2 regions of the Qipengyuania sp. JC766 genome follow, and region 2 is predicted to be linked to the other one. Evidence: predicted binding sites of a transcription regulator. Region 2 holds the regulator's gene; the other holds the start of a gene.
What was found. Region 2 encodes LexA, which represses DNA repair genes until DNA is damaged. Its sites were predicted from a motif close to GTTCCNCNCTTGTTCT; they were not measured.
Positions count from the first base shown of each region.

Region 1: AB1K63_RS09930 (ribonucleoside-diphosphate reductase subunit alpha) is a predicted target of LexA. The motif match lies at 2,259-2,274, and genes of this name have one in related genera.

Region 1 is NZ_JBFEFL010000001.1:2,056,541-2,062,198, forward strand. Features, by position in the region: gene AB1K63_RS09925 (hypothetical protein) at 1-172, opposite strand, end outside; gene AB1K63_RS09930 (ribonucleoside-diphosphate reductase subunit alpha) at 185-2,218, opposite strand; gene AB1K63_RS09935 (GlsB/YeaQ/YmgE family stress response membrane protein) at 2,728-2,970, shown strand; gene AB1K63_RS09940 (alpha/beta fold hydrolase) at 2,967-3,854, opposite strand; gene nadB (L-aspartate oxidase) at 3,866-5,443, opposite strand; gene AB1K63_RS09950 (ABC transporter ATP-binding protein) at 5,490-5,658, opposite strand, start outside.
Region 2 is NZ_JBFEFL010000001.1:617,410-623,067, reverse strand. Features, by position in the region: gene trpD (anthranilate phosphoribosyltransferase) at 1-832, shown strand, start outside; gene trpC (indole-3-glycerol phosphate synthase TrpC) at 829-1,614, shown strand; gene moaC (cyclic pyranopterin monophosphate synthase MoaC) at 1,765-2,250, shown strand; gene lexA (transcriptional repressor LexA) at 2,389-3,084, shown strand; gene AB1K63_RS03035 (ComEC/Rec2 family competence protein) at 3,113-5,203, opposite strand; gene gltX (glutamate--tRNA ligase) at 5,335-5,658, shown strand, end outside.

The DNA.
Region 1 (5,658 bases), 1.4 Mb from region 2:
GAAACAATTTCGAATTAGATGCTTTAACACCAAAATCTTCATTATCTTTGATCGTGGCGCGATTGAAAGAGGCAAATGAATTCTTGAGGATGACACCACCACCCCGATTGCCCGTGATTTTCGCACCATCAGCGATCACATAGCAACCATCTTCGATGATCATACCAACCATTCTTTATTTCCTCTACTGGCAGCTCAGGCATTCCTCGTAATCGGTCTGCTCGCCGGCAGCGGCGCTCAGTTCGATCTTGGTCGCCTCGGCCGTGTTGTCGGCTTCCACGCCGCCGGCAAAGCCTGCCCGCTGCACCGATTTCGAGCGCAGGTAGTAGAGCGACTTGATGTTCTTCTCCCACGCCTGGAAGTGGAGCATCATCAGGTCCCACTTGTCGACGTCGGCCGGGATGAAGAGGTTGAGCGACTGCGCCTGGTCGATGAAGGGCGCGCGGTCGGCCGCGAATTCGAGCAGGTAGCGCTGGTCGATCTCGAAGCTGGTCTTGAAGACCGCCTTTTCCTCCGGCGTCAGGAAGTCGAGGTGCTGGACCGACCCCCCCTTCTCCAGGATGGAGTTCCAGACATTGGTGCTGTCCTTGGACTTCTTCGCCAGCACCTTTTCCAGATAGCGGTTCTTGACCACGAAGCTGCCCGACAACGTCTTGTGGGTGTAGATGTTGGCCGGGATCGGTTCGATGCAGGCGCTGGTGCCGCCGCAGATGATGCTGATGCTGGCCGTCGGCGCGATCGCGGTCTTGCAGGAGAAGCGCTCCATCGCGCCCATTTCCTCCGCATCCGGGCACGGCCCGCGCTCCTGCGCCAGCACCATGCTCGCCTCTTCCGCCTTGGCCGCGATGTGCTTGAACATTTTCAGGTTCCACACCTTGGCCATCGTGCCTTCCAGCGGCAGGTTCTTGGCCTGCAGGAAGGAGTGGAAGCCCATCACGCCCAGCCCCACGCTGCGTTCGCGCGCAGCGGAATACTTGGCGCGCGCCATCTCGTCCGGGGCACGGTCGATATAGTCCTGCAGCACGTTGTCGAGGAAGCGCATGATGTCCTCGATGAACTGCTTGTCCGTGTTCCACTCGTCCCAGGTTTCCAGGTTGAGCGAGGACAGGCAGCACACGGCCGTGCGATCGTTGCCGAGGTGGTCGATGCCCGTCGGCAGGGTGATTTCGGAACACAGGTTGGAGGTGGAAACCTTCAGGCCCAGGTCGCGATGATGCTTGGGCATCATGCGGTTCACCGTGTCGGAAAACACGATGTAGGGCTCGCCCGTGGCAAGGCGCGTTTCGACCAGCTTCTGGAACAGGCTGCGCGCGTCCACTTCGCCGCGCACGCTGCCGTCGCGCGGGCTCTTGAGCTCGAACTTCTCGCCCGCGCGCACCGCTTCCATGAATTCGTCGGTCAGCAGCACGCCGTGGTGCAGGTTCAGCGCCTTGCGATTGAAATCGCCCGACGGTTTGCGGATTTCGAGGAATTCCTCGATTTCCGGATGGCTGACGTCGATGTAGCAGGCGGCCGATCCGCGGCGCAAGCTGCCCTGGCTGATCGCCAGCGTCAGGCTGTCCATCACGCGTACGAAGGGGATGATGCCGCTGGTCTTGCCGTTGAGGCCGACCGGTTCGCCGATGCCGCGCACATTGCCCCAGTAGGTGCCGATGCCGCCGCCCTTGGAAGCCAGCCAGACGTTCTCGTTCCAGGTGCCGACAATGCCTTCCAGGCTGTCCTCGACACTGTTGAGATAGCAGCTGATCGGCAAGCCGCGCGTGGTGCCGCCATTGGACAGCACCGGCGTCGCGGGCATGAACCAGAGCCGGGAAATGTAATCGTACAGGCGCTGCGCATGCTCCGCATCGTCGGCGTAGGAATCGGCGACGCGCGCGAACAGGTCCTGGTAAGTTTCCTTCGGCAGCAGGTATCGGTCGCGCAGCGTTTCCTTGCCGAAATCAGTCAGCTTGTCGTCACGCGAGGGATCGGTCGTGATCGTGAAGCGGCGCGGCAGCACGGTCTTGCTGTCCGGCTTGGCCGCAACGGCCGCCTTCGCCACTTCCGCCATGGCGGATGCGGTCGCGGTGGTCAGCGCATCGGTGCCTTCGTCTGTCTTTTCCATGCTCACGGCAGCCTTGTCCTGCGATCCGGCGGTGGTGCGCGCGGGTCGTTCGGTTACATCGGTATCCGGCGTTTCCACATCCATCGCTGCGTCGTCTCCAGCCTTGAAATCCATTGCATGCCCCATCCAGACCAACGGGTGCGCACACCCGGGTGTTCCACATTCGTTCGACTCGCGGGTCGTGTCCCGTCCTAGCCGAAAACGTCCTGGCACCGATGCGAAATCGCTCCCCCGCCGGTCCCCCGTTGCGCCCACAGCCCTGTCCACACCTGCGGCCCCTTTCCCGTCGCGGCATCGCCGTCGGGCGAGTGGGGCAGCTAGGTCTTGTGGTGTTCGACCTCGACCAACCCCTAGATGATGAATCAGAGCGGACTCGCACGCAAGGGGTAAATGCAACGGAAACCATCCGGCGGAGCCTGTGCACAGGGGTGGTCTAATACCCTGATACACCGCGACGCGCGGAGCGAGCTTGAGTCGACGAACGCGCAAGAGACAAAATGAAACTGTGAAGAAAAATTTGGTGATTGAATCATTTGAATCAATCGTTGAATCAGGCTGTCGCAGCGGCGCAATTTCCGTCCGGTCGGCGCCGCCGACGCAACGGGAAGAGGGGGACAAGATCCATGTTGAACTTTATCGGCGCGCTCATTGCAGGCCTGATCGTGGGCGGGCTGGCCCGGTGGTTCTATCCGGGCGAAATCGACATGAACTGGCTGGAAACGATCCTGCTCGGCGTGGGCGGATCGCTGCTCGCGGGGCTCTTCTCCAGCCGCGGCCACCAAGGTTTCCACCGGGCCGGATGCCTTGCCAGCATATTGGGCGCGATGGCGCTGATCTTCATCGGCCGGCTGATCCTGGCGGGCTAGGCAGCGCCCTTCGCATGGGCCGCGATGGCATCGGCTATCTCGTGCGTCAGGGGCTCGGGCAGGTCGTGCCCCCAGCCCGGGATTGTCTTCAGCTTCGCGCCGGGAATGATGGCGGCCGTGTCGTGCCCGCCTTCCACCGGTACCAGCGGATCGGCCTCTCCGTGCAGGACCAGCGTGGGCACGGTGATATCGCGCAGCATGGCGCTCCGGTCCCCGTCATGCAGCACCGCCGCCAGGTGCCGGGTCGGTCCCTCGGCATAGACGCTGCGACGCACATTGGCCGTCACCCGATCGCGCAGTTCGTCCTCCTCTGCCGGGTAGCCGGGGCTGCCGATGGTGCGCGCCAGCATCATGCCATGCGCGACCAGCACGTCTTCTTCGGTGCTGTCCGGCCGCTTGGTCAGCGCATCGAGCGCTTCCTTGCGCGCCGCGGGCAGCTTCGGATTGCCGGTGGTCGAGAAGATCGAGGTGAGCGAAAGGCATCGACCGGGATATTTTGCCGCGATGTGCTGCGCGATCATGCCGCCCATGCTGCCGCCCACGATATGCGCCCGCTCGATCCCCAGCGCATCCAGCAGGCCCACCCCGTCCGCGGCCATGTCCGCCATGGTGTATGGCACCTTGGGCCGCAGGCCGATCTTTCCGAGGAGGACCTGCTTCACGGGTGACGGCGGCCTGTGGCCGGTGAACTTCTGGCTGAGGCCGACATCGCGATTGTCGTATCGGATGACCCGGAAGCCGTGCGCAACCAGCGCATCGACCAGCGCCATCGGCCACAGCGTCAGCTGCGCCCCGAAGCCCATGATGAGCAGCATCGCCGGATCGGCGGGATCGCCGTATTCCTCGTATTCCAGCTCGATATCGTTGGCGGTGGTCCGGGGCATCGCAGTCTCCTTCAGGGGACGAGCACGGTATCCTTCGCGACCGGATCGGTCGCGGGATGGTCGAGCGTGTAATGCAGTCCGCGGCTCTCGTGCCGGCGCAGGGCGCTCTGCACGATGAGGTCCGCCGCCTGCAACAGGTTGCGCAATTCGATCAGGTCGGTCGTGACGCGGAAGCTGCCGTAGTAATCCTCGACCTCCGCCTTCAGCAGCCGGATGCGGTTGGCGGCCCGCTCCAGCCGCTTGGTGGTGCGCACAATGCCGACATAGTTCCACATGAAACGGCGGATTTCCGTCCAGTTCTGCTTGATGACGACTTCCTCGTCCGAATCGGTCACGCGGCTTTCGTCCCATTCGCGGATCGCGGGCGGCTCGGGCAGGTCGTCCCAGCCGTCGAGGATGTCGTTCGCAGCCGCCTCGCCGAAGACGAAGCATTCGAGCAGGCTGTTCGATGCCAGCCGGTTCGCGCCGTGCAGGCCGCTTTCGGTGCATTCGCCCGCCGCCCACAGGCCCGGCAGGTCGGTGCGCGCATCGAGACCGACGATCACGCCGCCGCAAGTGTAATGCTGCGCCGGGACGACCGGGATCGGCTGGGTGGTCATGTCGATCCCCAGGCCGGACAGCTTCTCGTCGATCGTGGGGAAATGCTCGCGCACGAATTCGGGGGGCTGGTGACTGATGTCGAGATGGACGCAGTCGAGACCGAAACGCTTGATCTCCGCATCGATCGCGCGGGCGACGACATCGCGCGGGGCGAGTTCCATTCGCTCCGGATCGTAGAATTCCATGAACCGCTTGCCGGTGCGCGGGTTGATCAGCCGCCCGCCTTCCCCGCGCACAGCCTCCGTGATGAGGAAGTTCTTGACGTCCAAATTGTAGAGGCAGGTCGGGTGGAACTGCATCATCTCCATGTTGGAGACCCGCGCACCCGCCCGCCATGCCATGGCGATGCCGTCGCCGGTCGCGCCGCGCGGGGCCGTGCTGAACTGGTAGACGCGGCCTGCCCCGCCTGCCGCCAGAACGGTGGCGCGCGCGACATGGGCTTCCACCCGGCCGGTTTCCTCGTCGAGCGCATAGGCGCCCCAGACGTGACCGTCGCCCGAATAGGTCCGGCCATGGCGCCCGGTAATCAGGTCGATGCAGCTGCGCCCGGGCAGCAGGGTGATGTTGGGGTTGGCCTTGGCGGCGTTCAGCAACGCTTCCTGCACCGCCCAGCCGGTCGCATCGTTGACATGCACGATGCGGCGATGACTGTGCCCGCCCTCGCGCGTGAGATGCAGGTCGCCCGCCTCCCGGTTGAACGGGACGCCGAGCTTAGAGAGCCGATCGATGGAGTCGGGAGCCCGCTCGATCACAAATTCGACCGTCTCCCGGTCGTTGAGCCCGGCGCCCGCGATCATCGTGTCGCGCACGTGGTTCTCGAACGTGTCGCCTGCATCCAGCACGGCGGCGATCCCGCCTTGCGCCCAAGCAGTGGACCCGCCGGTGAGCGATCCCTTCGCCAGCACCAGCACGCGCCGGTGCTCCGCCAGCGCCAGTGCGGCCGTCAGTCCGGCCGCGCCGGACCCGATCACCAGTACGTCGTGGGACATAGACAGGGTCACGCTTCGCTCCGTTTGCAGGGAGGGGGTGTTTGTGTCAGTTCGAAGACGAGGTCAAACTGACGAACACGTCCTCCAGATCCGCCTCCCGGGTGGTCACGTCTTCCACTTCCAGCCCCTGATCCTGGAGGCGCGCGAGGACCTGGCCCGCCGTGACGCGGTCCTTGTCGTAGGTCACTTCGATGGTCCGGGGGCCGTCGAGCTCC
Region 2 (5,658 bases):
GCGGGCACTGCGCGCGCGCCTCATCCCGATCGAGGCACCCGAAGGCGCGGTCGATTGCTGCGGCACCGGCGGTGACGGGCACCATACGTTGAACGTCTCCACCGCGGTCAGCCTGGTCGTCGCGGCCTGCGGCGTGCCGGTCGCCAAGCACGGCAACCGGGCCGCCAGCAGCAAGTCGGGCGCGGCCGATACGCTCGAAGCGCTCGGCCTCGACATGGAAGCGGCGGGCCGCACGGCGGAGCGCACGCTGGCGGAAATCGGCATCTGCTTCCTGTTCGCGAAGAACCACCACCCGGCGATGGGCCGGATTCAGCCCATCCGGCAGCGGCTCGGCCGGCGGACGATCTTCAACCTGATGGGCCCGCTGTCGAACCCCGCGGGCGTCGAACGCCAGCTGATCGGCATCGCCCGCCCCGCCTATGTCCCGATCTACGCGCGCGCCAAGGCGAGCCTGGGCACCCAGCGCACCATGATCGTCTCGGGCGACGAAGGGCTGGATGAGCTGAGCCTTGCCGGCGGCAACGAGGTCGCTGACGTTCAGGGCAGCGAATTCGCCATGCGCCGGGTCGATGCCGGGATGGCCGGCCTCGAACACGCGCCGGTCGAGGCGATCCGCGGCGGGGACGCGGCGCACAACGCGCGGGCGCTCGTCGCGCTGCTCGACGGCGTGCCCGGCCCCTATCGCGATGCGGTCCTGTTCAATGCCGCCGCAACGCTGATCGTGGCAGGACGGACGGAGGACTGGAACACGGGCGCCTCCATGGCGTCGGAAGCCCTCGACAGCGGGCGCGCGCGCGATCTGCTGGCGCGCTGGATAGAGATGGTCGGATGAACAGGCTGGAAGAAATCTGCGCCGCGAAGCGCGAACTGGTCGCGGCGCGAAAGGCGCGCGCGACAATCGAGGACCTGGACCGGGCCGCACTTGCCGCCACCCCGCCGCGCGGATTTGCCGACGCCCTGGCGCAAAAATCGGCGGATGGCTTCGCGCTGATTGCGGAAATCAAGAAAGCTTCGCCTTCCAAGGGACTGATCCGGCCCGATTTTCGTCCGCACCAGCACGCGATGGATTATGCCGATGGCGGTGCGTCGTGCCTCTCCGTCCTGACCGACGAACCCTATTTCCAGGGTCATGACGATTACCTGATCGAAGCGCGCAAGAGCTGCGCCCTGCCGGTCCTGCGCAAGGATTTCATGGTCGATGCCTGGCAAATCGCGGAATCGCGCGCGCTGGGCGCGGACGCGGTCCTGCTGATCGTGGCGGCACTGTCCGATGGCGAACTGGCCGAATTCGAGGCGGCGGCGCTGGAGCGCGGCATGGACGTGCTGGTCGAAGTGCATGACGAGGCGGAGCTGGAGCGCGCCGCGCGTCTCAAATCGCGCCTCATCGGCATCAACAATCGCGACCTGCGTAGTTTCGAGACCGATCTGGGCACAAGCGAACGGCTGGCCGCGCGTGCGCCCGAGGACGCCATGCTGGTCGGGGAAAGCGGGATCGCAAGCCACGCCGACTGCGAGCGCTTGAGCCGGAGCGGCATCCGCTGCTTCCTCGTCGGCGAAAGCCTGATGCGGCAGGACGATGTCGCACAGGCGACCCGCGACCTGCTGAACGGATAGGCCTGTCCTACAGGGCGCGAAGCTGTCAGGATCAATCCATGAGCAAGCCCCTGCCCCGTCCCGTCTGCCCGCCGCAATTCCGGCCCTTCACGGCCGTCGGGTTTTGCCATCAGGACTGTGTCAACTCCGTCAACTTGGTTCAGCTTCGCTATGCCTGACCTGACTCACCTAGACGAATCGGGCGCGGCCCGGATGGTCGATATCGGCGGCAAGCCTGCGACCGGAAGGCGCGCCGTCGCCGGCGGTCGCATCCGGATGTCGGAGGCGGCGCTCGCCGCCATCCGCGACGGCAATACCGCAAAGGGGGACGTCCTCGCCACGGCGCGCATCGCAGGGATCATGGCGGCCAAGAAGACCGGCGACTTGATCCCGCTGTGCCACCCGCTCGCACTGGACAGCGTAACGGTCGACTTCGCGTTCGAGGACGGAGCGATCGCGGTCACCGCCACCGCCGCGCTGACCGGGCGCACGGGCGTGGAAATGGAAGCGATGACCGCTGTCTCGGTCGCGCTGCTGACGATCTACGACATGGCAAAGGCGATCGACCGGTCCATGACCATCGAGGCCATAAGGCTGTTCGAAAAGCATGGCGGCAAGTCCGGATCGTGGATTGCGGACGATGCGCCGGCGGGATGAAAGGGGAACGCCTGTTCCGCACTATCCACCCCGGAATGGCGGAAACGCTTGACCTAACCGAATTGGTTGCCTAATTGTTCTGCATTCGTTCGCGGTTTGCGGATGGATCGTAAAGGCAATCAAGGAGCCAAGGGCCCCATGTTGACGGCAAAGCAGCACGAGCTCATCCGTTTTATCCAGCAGCGGCTGGAAGAGACCGGCATTTCCCCCTCGTTCGAGGAAATGAAGGAAGCGCTCGACCTCAAGAGCAAGTCCGGCGTTCACCGGCTGATTTCCGCCTTGGAAGAGCGCGGCTTTATCCGTCGCCTGCCCAACCGGGCCCGCGCGCTGGAAATCCTCAAGCAGCCGGAAAACGTGACCGGGACGAAGACCGTCGCCGCCAACGACACGGCATCGGACGCGGTGGACCGGGCGACCACGCCGCCGGCGCGCATGCCGCAACCGGCGAACGACGTGATCGAGATCCCGCTGCACGGCCGCATCGCCGCCGGTGCGCCAATCGAGGCGATCGAAGGCCAGTCGAGCCTGCCGGTCCCCGCGGCGCTGCTCGGTCCGGGCGATCACTACGCGCTCGAGGTGTCGGGTGACTCGATGATCGAAGCGGGCATCTTCGATGGCGATTATGCGCTCGTGAAGCGGACCGACACCGCGCGGGACGGCGAGATCGTCGTCGCCCTGGTCGAGAACGAGGAAGCGACGCTCAAGTATTTGCGCCGCGACGGCGGGAATATCCGCCTCGATCCGGCGAATTCGAGCTACGAGCCGCAGGTCTACCACCCGGGCCAGGTGCAGGTGCAGGGCAAGCTCGCAGGCCTGCTGCGCCGCTATCACTGACGCGGCCGGATGACGGTCGGCGCGGCGGTCAGCGGAAGCTTTCGCCGCGCCACCATCCATGCGCGCCCTGCGTGTCGGCAACGGCGGAGTATGACGGCGTCGACAGGTCGATCGCGAGGCCGCCCTCCTCCGCCAGCATCTTGCGGTCGGCCTTGAGCCAGCGCGGACGGCAGGAGCGCGGCAGCCAGCGGTCCGCCACCACGATATCGGCCCGCTCGCACGCCGCCGCCAGTGCCCGTTCCTCGATGATGTTGCGGCTGCGCGCCATCAGGATCGACCAGCTTCGCCCGGCTCGCTCGAGCGTGATGACGCAGAAATCCGGACTGCACTCGGCATTCTCCCATTCGGCCAGCGGAACCGGCTCGCCGTCGAGACCCGCGAGTTCGTTGAAATTGTCCTTCGCATAGTCGCTGCGCGTGTCGCGCAGCATCAGCAGCCGCTCGCCCTCGCCCGCGATTCCGACATGCCGTCCGTCGTTTGAGATCAGCAGGTCCGGTGCAGGCTTCAGCGCGTAAAGCATGGCCGCGAGGCCCGCCGGAACGAGCCCGAGCAACCGCGCCCTCCCCTTCCACAGTGCCAGCCACAACCCGCCCGCGACGAACAGCATCAGCAGGCCGCGCCCCATGTCCGGCATCAGCTTGACCGAGCCCGGCTGGTCGGCCGTCCAGTGCGCGATCGCCAGCAGCAGGTCGAGCGACTTGCCCGCCAGCCACCAGAACGGCGCGCCCAGCCCCACGAGGTCTGCGAACAGCGCCAGCGCGATCAGCGGCATGGAGCCGAAAGTGACCAGCGGGATCGCGAAGACATTGGCGAAGGCGCCGTACACGCCGGCCCGGTGGAAATGCGACAGGACGATCGGCATCAGCGCAATCTCGATCACCAGCCCCGTCACCAGCAGCATCACCGCCTTGCGCCCGGTCGATGCCAGCCAGCCTTCCTCGCGTGGCGCCAAGAACGCCTTGACCGGCGCGCTGTTGTGAAGCGCCACGATCGCCAGAACGGCGGAAAAGCTCAGCTGGAAGCTCGGGCCGACCAGCGTCTCGGGCCAGACCAGCAGGATGATGAAGGCAGCCACCGCGACCATGCGCATCGACAGCGCCTCGCGCCCCATGGCGAGCGCGATCAGGACCAGCAGGGCCCCGACGCAGCTGCGCACCGTCGGTACTTCCGCGCCCGTCAGCAAGGTGTAGCCGACACCTGCGAGCGCGCCGATCGCCGCCGCCATCAACGGCAGGCGGACCCGCAGGGCGAGCCAGGGCCACAGCGCAAGCAGCTTCAGCGCCAGCAGATAGGCCGCCGCTATCACCGCGCTCACATGCAGCCCGCTGATGGAAAGCAGGTGCGTCAGCCCGGCATCGCGCATCGCTTCCTCGTCCGCCTCGGATATCGCGCCCCGGTCGCCGCTCGCGAAAGCCGCCGCGATGGTGCCGGGCGACGCGCCAAGCTGCGAGCGGACATGGCTCGCCAGGTACCGCTGCACTTGCGCCAGCCCGTCCGCCGCGCCTGCCCCCTCCACGATCTCGATCTTTCCGATGGCGGCGCCGGTCGCGGCCAGACCTTCGAACCAGGCCCGCCGGGCGAAATCGTAGGAGCCCGGGAGCATGGGCGGCGCCGGCGGCATAAGGCGCGCCCGCAGGCGAATGACGACACCTTCGCGCAGGCCCGGCGCAGCCATGGCCAGCGGAACGTTGACCCGCACCTTGCGCGCCTCCCCCGCCTCGGAATCGTGCATGGCGAGGACCAGCCTGATCCGGTCCTGCGCCGGCTGCTCCTCGCGCTCCAGTATCCGCGCATCGAACCGCTCCACCCGCGGGCCGTCGATCGCCTCGGCCCCGACCAGTTCCGACCGGGCCCAGACCACGCCGATCCCCAGCGCGACCATCACCGGCAGGGCGATTACCGCCTTCTGCAGTTCGACCCGGCCCGGCCGGTCGCGCCAGACTGCGAAAGCGCCGAGCGCCAGCAGCAGGCACGCGCCGATCGCCGCACACCATTGCCAAGGGGCGGCCAGGGTGAACCAGAGCGCGATTCCTCCCGCAAAAGCGACCGTCAGCCAGGGCGCGCGATCGAATCCCGCCCGGTCCAGGAACGCTTCGGCCCTGTCGGCGATACTGGACAAGTGGAGCCTGCTTCGCCAAGGACGCTGCACCGCAGCATCGGCACCCCCCGCCCCCTCGCCGGGTCCCCCGAAGGGCACGCCGAATGTCTCGCTGCCGGGCATGACGAGATTTGAAAAGGAACGTGCAATCAATGGCAAGTGAAACCGGACAGGTGGTGACACGTTTCGCGCCGTCCCCGACCGGATTCCTGCATATCGGAGGCGCCCGCACCGCGCTGTTCAACTGGCTGTTCGCGCGCCATCACGGCGGCAAGGCGCTGCTCCGGATCGAGGATACGGACCAGAAGCGGTCGACGCAGGACGCAATCGACGCGATCCTCGACGGCCTGTCCTGGCTCGGCCTCGACTTCGACGAGGACCCGGTGTTCCAGTCCGAACGCGCCGCGCGCCACGCCAAAGTCGCGCACGCGCTGCTCGAGACGGGCAATGCCTACAAATGCTTCGCCACGCCGGAA